Regions from separate parts of the Paenibacillus sp. AD87 genome, predicted to be linked through region 3. Evidence: predicted binding sites of a transcription regulator. Region 3 holds the regulator's gene; each other region holds the start of a gene.
What was found. The regulator Rex, encoded in region 3, represses fermentation and respiration genes when NADH is low (regulators of the CRP and FNR family bind a similar motif). The targets are predictions, from matches to a motif close to TTGTGAAATATTTCACAA.
Positions count from the first base shown of each region.

Region 1 (3,289 bases), on a different contig from region 3:
CGGCACGATAGGCCATCGCCACGCCATCTGCTGTAGCCACTTCCGGATTAGTCGTATATCGATACAACTGTCCAGCCCCGCCAGAGCATAGTACGGTTGCCTCTGCCTTCACAAATACTTGCGAACCGTCAGCCTTCTGAACCAGCGCACCTACACATTCTCCCTGCTCTGTAATCAGGTCAATGACAAAATGCTCATCCCACACTTCAATCCCCGGATGTTCATTCGCCTGTGCAGCCAGTGCACGCACAATCTCATATCCCGTTGCATCCCCATTGGCATGCAAAATACGGCGGTGGCTGTGCGCACCTTCCTGCGTCAACGCCAACTCGCCGTTCTCCAGATCAAACAAAGTACCCAGTCGAATCAGTTCCTTCACTCCGTCCGGGCCCTCGTTCACCAATGCTTCAACTGCTTCGGAGCGGCATAATCCCGCTCCTGCAACAAGTGTATCCTGCAAATGGTAGGCAGGTGAATCATCCTCAGCAATAACCGCAGCGATTCCCCCCTGCGCATACCGGGTGTTACTTTCCAGTAACGACTTCTTCGTGATCATCAACACACTGCGTTGTTCACTCGCCTTGATTGCAGTAAACAAACCAGCAATGCCCGAACCAATAACCAGCACATCCGTCTCCACCATCGGCAGCGCGGACAGATCAAAATCCACTAAATATTGCGGTATCATGTTATTTCACCTGTCTTGGAGCAAGAGTAGCGCATGCTACTTCACCAGTAACATGCGCTCTAGTGATTCTCTGGCTTTGTCGGCAACCGCTGGCGGTACGTAAATTTGCGGCTTCATCGTTTCCAGACATTTAACCAGCTTTTTCAAGTTGTTGACCTTCATGTTCGGGCATACGAGGAACTTGGTAGCAAAGTGGAATTGTTTATCCGGGCTATCGAGACGCAGTTGGTATCCTGTACCATCCTCGGTACCTACGATAAATTCTTTAGCGGACGAATTCTTACAATATTCCAAAATGGCGGTTGTGCTACCTACGAAGTCACCCATCTCTACAACCTCAGGACGACATTCCGGGTGAACAACGAACTCGGCATTTGGATGCTTCGCTCTCATCTCAACCACGTCTTTGACCGTCAGCATATCATGGGTATTGCAGTAACCTTCCCAGATAATCATTTTCTTGTCTGTATGTTGTTGCACATAATGTCCCAGATTTTTATCCGGTACCCAGATGATTTCATCGGAATCAACAGATTGAATGACTCTGACAGCATTGGCCGATGTACAACAGATGTCGGTCTCTGCCTTGATCTCAGCTGAGGAATTGATGTACGTTACAACTTTGGCATTCGGGTGCTGTGCTTTCAATTTACGTAAGCCTTCAACGTTCACCATGTCTGCCATTGGGCAGCCTGCACGCTCGTCGGGGATGATAACCGTTTTGTTAGGAGCAAGAATTTTAGCGCTTTCACCCATAAAATGAACCCCGCAGAAAACGATAACATCCGCATCGGTTTGTGCCGCCTTCTGGGCCAGCAAAAACGAATCTCCCCGGAAATCAGCGACCTCCTGTACCTCGTCACGTTGATAATAATGGGCAAGAATAATGGCATTACGTTCCTTCTTCAACTCCATCAGCCGCTCGCGCAGCTCCCGGTTCATCTCAGCCTTGCGCTCTAAAGCCAGAGCTTCCACCTGTGATCCTCTCCTTATCGGGACAGCCTTATACGCTGTTTCATATGGCAAATCCAAGTCGTTATTTTCGCTTGAGAAACGAATCACAAGCGGTTTAACACCTAATGTACACAACGTTCACGACTCTGTCAATAAATGAAAACGCCCCAGAACAAGGGCATAACCGCCCATTTCCTACGTGGTTCGCCCTATAGCTCCCCGTTATCATTATCTATACAATTTAAAGGAATATATAAAAAAGAGAGCCCGAAGGCTCTCTTTGTTCATCTGCCACTATAAACAGAGGGTTGTTATAAATTAAGACGTTGGCTTCGTTCCACCATCATCCGGGTCATTGCTGTTTCCTTTGTCCAGATTCGGAGCTTCGTTAGGAATATCTCCGGCTGGTGGCTCAGGCGTTTCATCTTTGCCTTGGATACGGACGCGTACATCACCGATGTTGTCGATGATCGCCTCTCCGCTTTCGCTAGGCGTGCCTTCTCCATCGTTGCTGTTCTCACTTTTTGGAGTCAGGGAACCTGTCTCGATCAATTCCTTGATCTGATCCATTTCCAATGTCTCCACTTCGAGCAATGTTTGTGCGATCAGATGCATCTCTTTCGAATGTTTTACGAGCAAGTCCTTACATTTCTCGTAACAATCGTTAATGAAACGTTGCATTTCCTGATCAATCTCATATGCGATGGAATCCGAGTAATTCTGTTCATGACCAATATCACGGCCCAGGAATACCTGTCCCTGTGAACTTCCGAATTGCATAGGACCCAATTTCTCACTCATACCGTACTCCATAACCATACTTCGAACAATACCTGTCGCTTGCTGGAAGTCACTGTATGCGCCAGTACCAATTTCACCAATGAACAATTCTTCTGCAACACGGCCCCCAAGGAGTCCCGTTATTTTGTCCAACAGCTCCTGCTTGGTTACAAGCATACGATCTTCTTTTGGCAACATGATTACATATCCACCCGCGCGTCCACGCGGAATAATGGTAACTTTATGTACCATATCGGCATGTTCCAGGAAGTAACCTACAATGGTGTGACCTGCTTCGTGGTAAGCAATGATACGTTTCTCACGATCACTGATGACACGGCTTTTCTTCTCCGTACCTACGATAACACGGTCAATCGCCTCGTCTACCTCACGCATGGAAATATCTCTGCGATTACGACGTGCCGCAAGCAATGCCGCTTCATTCAAGAGATTTTCCAAATCTGCACCGGAGAATCCGGTAGTACGCTTCGCAATAATGTCCAGCTTCACATCTTTGGTGAGTGGTTTGTTGCGTGAGTGTACTTTCAGAACCGCTTCACGACCTCTCACGTCAGGGCGATCAACCGTGATTTGACGGTCAAAACGTCCTGGACGCAGCAAGGCAGGGTCCAGAATATCAGCACGGTTCGTTGCAGCAACGATGATAATACCTTCATTGGCTCCGAATCCATCCATTTCAACGAGCAACTGGTTGAGTGTTTGTTCACGTTCGTCGTGACCACCACCAAGACCAGCACCACGCTGACGTCCTACAGCATCAATCTCATCGATAAAGATGATACATGGGGCGTTTTTCTTCGCATTTTCAAACAAGTCACGTACACGAGATGCACCGACACCGACAAA
Region 1 is NZ_LXQN01000019.1:81,741-85,029, forward strand. It holds gene nadB (L-aspartate oxidase) at 1-688, opposite strand, end outside; gene nadA (quinolinate synthase NadA) at 725-1,663, opposite strand; gene ftsH (ATP-dependent zinc metalloprotease FtsH) at 1,961-3,289, opposite strand, start outside.
Region 1: the regulator Rex is predicted to act here: its motif matches at 1,735-1,752, upstream of nadA (quinolinate synthase NadA).

Region 2 (3,289 bases), 310 kb from region 3:
TATCAGTGGGTAGATTGGGTACATCCATCGAGCGGGAGCTGGATCTTTATGGGGATATGTCTTCTGTGGATTACATGTTCTATCGTGGCAGTGTACGGGATATGGGAAAGGGGACGTTCCCATGGATAACGTGGAAACAGAGATTGTTGGACTGTGTAAATCCATAAAAAAACAACAGATTGTTGAAGATATATCCTTTCGCGTTTCTTCCGGTCATGTGCTTGCCTTATGCGGCGGAAATGGTGCCGGAAAAAGCACCGTTCTGCGTATGCTTGCAGGTATTCTTCAACCTACCTCGGGTGAAATAATTGTAAACAAGATGCGCTGGTCCAAAGAACGAAAGCAATATTCGGAACAGATCGGATATATGCCGGATGATTATCATTTCAACCAGGGTTTGACGGCAGAGGAAGTGCTCCAGTTCTGGGCAGCACTTAGGAAAGTGCCCAAAGAGCGAGTAACGGAAGTGCTGACTATGGTAGGCTTGGCCGATCAAAAAAAGAAACGGGTCACGACCTTTTCCAAAGGTATGCGGCAGCGTGTATTATTTGCCCAGGCTCTGCTGTCCAAGCCTCCGCTGCTGATCATGGATGAGCCGACGAATGGACTGGACCCCTTCTGGATGCAAGAGTTTACAAATCTGATAAAACAGATCAAGGAGGAGGGACATATGGTCGTGTTCTCCACCCACCAGCTTGAGATTGCAGATGATGTTGCTGATCACATTGTTTTTATGAACCAAGGACGTAATGTGGGAGATGGCTCTACTGAGGAGTTTCGTCAACAGTTCGGGTCGCTTCATGCTGCATTTCATCATAGTCTGGGCTTAAAATGAAGGTGAATTTATTGAAAAAAAATAGTGCGAAAATGAGTTTGAAAATGATACGTTTGCTTACCATCCTGATTGGAATGGCTGCTGTGCTGGTCGCTGCGTGGGCAATTTATCAAGGGACTTCATCATCCGAGCCCAAAAGAACCGGTGCCATTGAAGAAGGTGCAATTGCTCCCGATTTCACAGCGGTTAACTCAGCAGGAGAACAGGTGAAGCTCTCCGATTATCGGGGCAAAGTCGTCATGATTAACTTCTGGGCTTCATGGTGCACGCCCTGTGTGAGGGAAATGCCAATGATTAATCAGATTGCTCAGACATATCAAAACGATGTAGAGACCCTGTTTGTCAACGTGGGGGAAGCGAAGGGCACCATTCGTGAATTTTTGGAGAAACAGCAATTCGATTTCCCTGTTATCATTGATGTAACCGGAAAGGTCTCCGGCCTGTATCGCATCACCGGGTTGCCAGCGACCATGATTATAGATCAGGAAGGCATATTCAGTCACATTCTGCTCGGTGAGTTGACTAAGGATATTCCTTTGCAGCAATGGCTGGAGGAGACTTTACAGCAAAAGAATTGAAGCTATGCAGACTTATGAACAAAAGAAGTCGAGAAGTCGCTATACGAGCGGCTTCTTTTGTTTTTATTTGTAAGCTGCTATAAGAATCCAGACAACCGCGAACGGTTTTCCCGAACATCTTGCACGCATAGTAGAATTGAAAATCGCAATACCACGGTTGTGTCCAAAGAATCAATAGCTCCTTTGGGTATTTTTTACGCTTTTCACCGAGTTGTCAGAAAGAGTTGATCCTTTCTTGAACATTTAGGGACGAAGACGTGTCAGTGATTGAATTGCTAATTCACAAAGATATAATAATTTTAACTATTAGGTCCTGTTAAGTACTTTGGCCCTTCAGTATCAGGTAAAACACAGCTCGCCAACCCATGCTCAGTCCAGTTACTATGTAGCAATACACAATGATGGTGTGGCAAAGCTCCTTCGTCTCTTACTTTGTGAAAAAATTCTCTTTGTACATACAACGATGGAGGAACGGTTTGTAGATAAACTCTGAACCAGTCTAGTGGGGCTTCTATCAACCTGATAAAGAACGCAGTCCAAGGGCTGACTGACCTAATAATTAAAAGATTCAAATCAGTACGAAAATCGAACAGAGTTTGAAAGGAGGCAGTAAACAATGGCAATCGATACGGTGATGTGGAGCAAGCTGGTGACAGGTATGACGCTGGGCTTCCACGCTATTTTTGCGACGCTTGGCGTCGGTATACCTCTAATGATCGCAATTGCAGAGTTCATGGGGATTCGCAAGAAGGACCCCCATTACACACTGATGGCGAAGAGGTGGTCAAGAGGGTTTGTCATTTCTGTGGCGGTTGGTGTGGTGACCGGTACAGCGATTTCACTGCAACTGGCCCTGGTGTGGCCGAATTTTATGAAACTGGCGGGGAATGTCATTGCACTTCCGTTATTCATGGAGGTGTTTGCGTTCTTTTTTGAAGCGATCTTTCTGGGCATTTATTTGTATACGTGGGATCGATTCAAAAATCCATACATTCACTGGCTGCTGACGATTCCAATCGTCACGGGAGCAGGCATGTCGGCTGTGTTTATTACGACGGTGAACGGCTTCATGAACCAGCCTGGAGGCTTTGTCATGGAAGCAGGCCAATTCACAGCGGTTAACCCAGTGGAGGCGATGCTGAATACGGCGACGTTCTCCAAGGTGTTTCATGTATTAAGCTCAGCATATTTGACAGGAGCTGCCCTGTTAGCCGGAATTGCAGCCTTCTCGCTGCTGAGAAAAGGGGCATCTGCATACCACAAAAAAGCCTTGAATCTCATGATGGCGGTGGTTCTGCTGTTCGGCTTACTGAACACGTTAGCGGGAGATGTGTCCGCCAAGTTTTTGGCCGAGCATCAGCCGGAAAAACTTGCAGCGGCAGAATGGCATTTTGAGACAGAAAGTGGCGCAGATTTGATTTTATTGGGATGGCTGAATGCAGAGCATGAAATTATAGGAGCTCTTCACCTGCCGAAACTGCTCAGCTTCCTGGCCTTTAGTGACTTTAATGCAGAGGTAACCGGACTGGAGGAGTTTCCGAAGGACGAATGGCCGCCGCTGCTCGTTCACTACCTGTTTGATTTAATGGCGGGAATCGGATTTACGCTGCTGGCTATCTCGGTTCTGTACTTCCTGTTTGTGTTCTGGAAAAAGCGCAATGAGCTGAACAAGTGGCTGCTTGGGATTATAGCACTAGGCGCACCCATGGCTTTTCTCGGAGTTGAGCTGGGCTGGTTCTATGCTGAACTGGGGCGACAGCCGTGGATTATCCGGGGATATATGCGTGTTGAGGAAGCCGCCACTTCATCACCCAACATCAGAATGATCTTTTTCTTCTTCCTGCTTCTCTACATCGTTCTGGGAGTCATGTGTGTT
Region 2 is NZ_LXQN01000007.1:1,669,091-1,672,379, forward strand. It holds gene gpAD87_RS07635 (ABC transporter permease) at 1-129, shown strand, start outside; gene ccmA (heme ABC exporter ATP-binding protein CcmA) at 122-835, shown strand; gene gpAD87_RS07645 (TlpA family protein disulfide reductase) at 880-1,413, shown strand; gene gpAD87_RS07650 (cytochrome ubiquinol oxidase subunit I) at 2,030-3,289, shown strand, end outside.
Region 2: the regulator Rex is predicted to act here: its motif matches at 1,846-1,863, upstream of gpAD87_RS07650 (cytochrome ubiquinol oxidase subunit I).

Region 3 (3,289 bases):
GTTTCTATCACCGGGCCAAACATGAAGCCGGGCTTTCCGATATCGTCATTACGAATCATTCGAAATTGTTTACGGATGTCAAAGCAGCACATCAGCTGCTGCCAGCCTACGAAAGTCTCGTCATCGATGAAGCACATCATCTGGAGGACGTAGCAGGTAAGCACCTTGGTCTTCATATGAAATATTTCACGTTGGTTCATACACTGACCCGACTGTTTAAAGATAGCCGTAATGGCCAACTGCCGATGCTGCGTTCTCAATTGTCGGGTCATGAAAATTCGGTACAGTGGGGCTCCATGATTGATCAGATGTTCCCGCTTGCTGTCGAAGTTAAAGAGATGTGGGATCGACTAAGCGATGCCTTGTTCGGACTGCTGCCTGAACGCAGCGATGCTTCTCCAGGTGAGACAGGACAATTTTCTCTTAGACTGAAGCATTCGCAAAAACCAGCCAAATGGCAGGAATTGCAGGATGCTGAAAACCAAATCTATGTCACCCTAGGTGATTTGATTCGTAAAGGCGACAAGCTGCTGCTTGAAGTGAAAGAAGATCAGGATGATTATCAGTCCGATAGTCTGATTACGGATATCTCAGGTCTGCTCAAGGATTTGGCAACGATCAAGGATAATCTGCGTTTCTTCATGCGGATGGATGATGCCAATACCGTGTACTGGATGGAGGCCAGCGGGCAGTTCCGCAGTAAATCACTGCAACTCTATGCTGTTCCTGTCGATGTCAGTGCACAATTGAAGGATATGTTCTTTGATAAAAAGAAAAGCGTTGTGCTTACATCGGCTACACTTTCCGTTGACAAGTCATTTCAATTCATGATCGAACAGCTGGGTTTGCAGGAAGCTGCCGACAATAACCGTCTGTTAACGTCGATGCTACCGTCACCGTTCAATTATCGAGAACAGGCGCTGCTCGTCATTCCGCGTGATTTCCCAAGCGTGAAGGGCAGTGTAGGCGATGCCCACTTTGTGGATATGCTCGTGCACTCGCTTGCGGAAACGGCTATTGCGACTCGTGGACGCATGATGGTGTTGTTCACCTCCTACCGCATGCTGCGACAGGTCTATGACCCGCTTAAGGAGGCCTTGTCAGGCAACGATATCTCTTTGCTTGGGCAAGGGGTGGACAGCGGCAGCCGTTCCAAGCTTACACGTCGGTTCCAAGATGCTAAAGCAACGGTGCTACTTGGCACAAGCAGCTTCTGGGAAGGCGTGGACATTCCGGGAGAGGCTCTGACCTGTCTTGCTATTGTCAGACTGCCGTTCCAGCCACCGAATCATCCATTAGTGGAAGCGAAGAGCGAGCTTTTGCAGCAGCAGAAGAAAAACCCGTTTATGAAGCTATCGGTGCCACAAGCCGTCATCCGTTTCAAACAGGGATTTGGCAGACTGGTTCGTACAGGCAAAGACAGAGGCATTGTGATTGTATACGATACACGCGTTATTGAAGCGTATTATGGCAAGTACTTTTTATATTCATTACCTGGTCCCAAAATGGAGCACATGCTTACAGAGCAGATGGTTCCACGCATTTCGGAATGGCTCGAGAGACCAACCGAAGAGCAACAATAACAGATACGCTCTGTAGCTTCCATTATTGCAAGACGCCAGTGATTGGCGGTAAAATTGAGTAATTCATGTATTCGTTTCATGGATATGCGAGTAAAGCGATTAAAGCAATTATCCATTATATAACAAGGAGCATCCTGTTTAATTCAGTAATCATTTTGCATCGTTTTAGACAGGGTGCTCATCTTTTCATCTATCTATCGTGGCCTTGGTAAGGGGGAGCAATGAATGAAATCAGATAAAATTTCGGAAGCCGTGGTGCGTAGATTACCTGTTTACTTGCGTTATTTGAATGAACTGCATCAGCGCGAAGTCAATACGGTTTCTTCACAAGAACTTGGACTGAGGCTGGATTTGAATCCTGCCCAGATTCGTAAAGACCTGGCTTACTTCGGTGACTTTGGTCGTAAAGGGATTGGGTATGACGTTTCATATCTCATCGAGAAAATCCGCCATATTTTAAAAATAGACCAGCAGATCAATGTGGCTCTTGTCGGAGCAGGTAATTTGGGACATGCCTTGTCTAATTACAATGCCTACCTCAAAGACAACATGAAGATCGTCGCTGTATTTGATGCCTACGGTCCGAAAATTGGGAGTCAAATCAACAGTTTGACGGTACAACCGATGAATGAATTAACGGATTCGGTCAAAAAAGATAACATTCGTATAGGTATTATCACAGTTCCAGATACGGAAGCCCAAAATGTTGCAGATCAGCTAATTGAGTCAGGAATTGAAGCGATTTTGAATTTTGCACCAACAATTCTCAAAACCCCGCCGCATATTCGCATTCATCATGCCGATTTTACGACGGATTTGCTTAGTCTGGCTTATTACTTGGAGAATGGAAAGGACGACGAGGAAGATGACGACAAATAGATGGGTAATTCACAACGGCAAATTTGCCGTGAATGAGGGTACGAATTGGAACGTGGTTCAAGGTTTTATGGTTGTTGAAAATGACAAGATTGTGCATATTGGTGAGACATTGCCGGAAGGAGACGAAAGCCTGACAAAGGTGGACGGAAAAGGACTATTCTTCTTGCCGGGTCTGATCAATACGCATGGTCACGCGGCTATGTCACTTCTAAGAGGCCACGGAGACGATCTGGCGTTACAAGTATGGTTGCAGGAGAAAATGTGGCCAATGGAAGCCAAAATGACTTCTGAAGACGTATATTGGGGCACATCACTTTCCGTGCTTGAAATGTTGAAGGGTGGAACAACAGCTTTCCTAGATATGTATGATCATATGGATCAGGTTGCGAAAGTGGTGGAACAATCCGGGGTTCGGGCTGCTCTGGCACGTGGGGTAATCGGACTTTGCTCAGAAGAAGAACAACTGCGCAAGCTCGAAGAGTCCGCAGCATTTGCCCGTCAATGGAATGGACAAGCAGACGGAAGAATTACAACCGTAATCTCTCCACACGCCCCTTACACTTGCCCTCCGGATTACATAGAGAAGCTGGTACAGGTTGCTCATGATCTGAATCTGCCTTTGCATACGCATATGTCTGAAACGCTTCGCGAAGTGGAACAGAACGTGGCTGATTACGGACTGCGTCCAGTCGCACATCTGGAGCAGCTAGGATTTTTCTCCCGTCCATCTCTGGTTGCACATGCGGTACATCTGAATGATGAAGAGATCGAGATTCTCGCAAAGCATGATGTAGCAGTTTCCCACAATCCAGGTAGTAACCTGAAAT
Region 3 is NZ_LXQN01000007.1:1,363,593-1,366,881, forward strand. It holds gene dinG (ATP-dependent DNA helicase DinG) at 1-1,583, shown strand, start outside; gene gpAD87_RS06280 (redox-sensing transcriptional repressor Rex) at 1,809-2,462, shown strand; gene gpAD87_RS06285 (amidohydrolase) at 2,449-3,289, shown strand, end outside.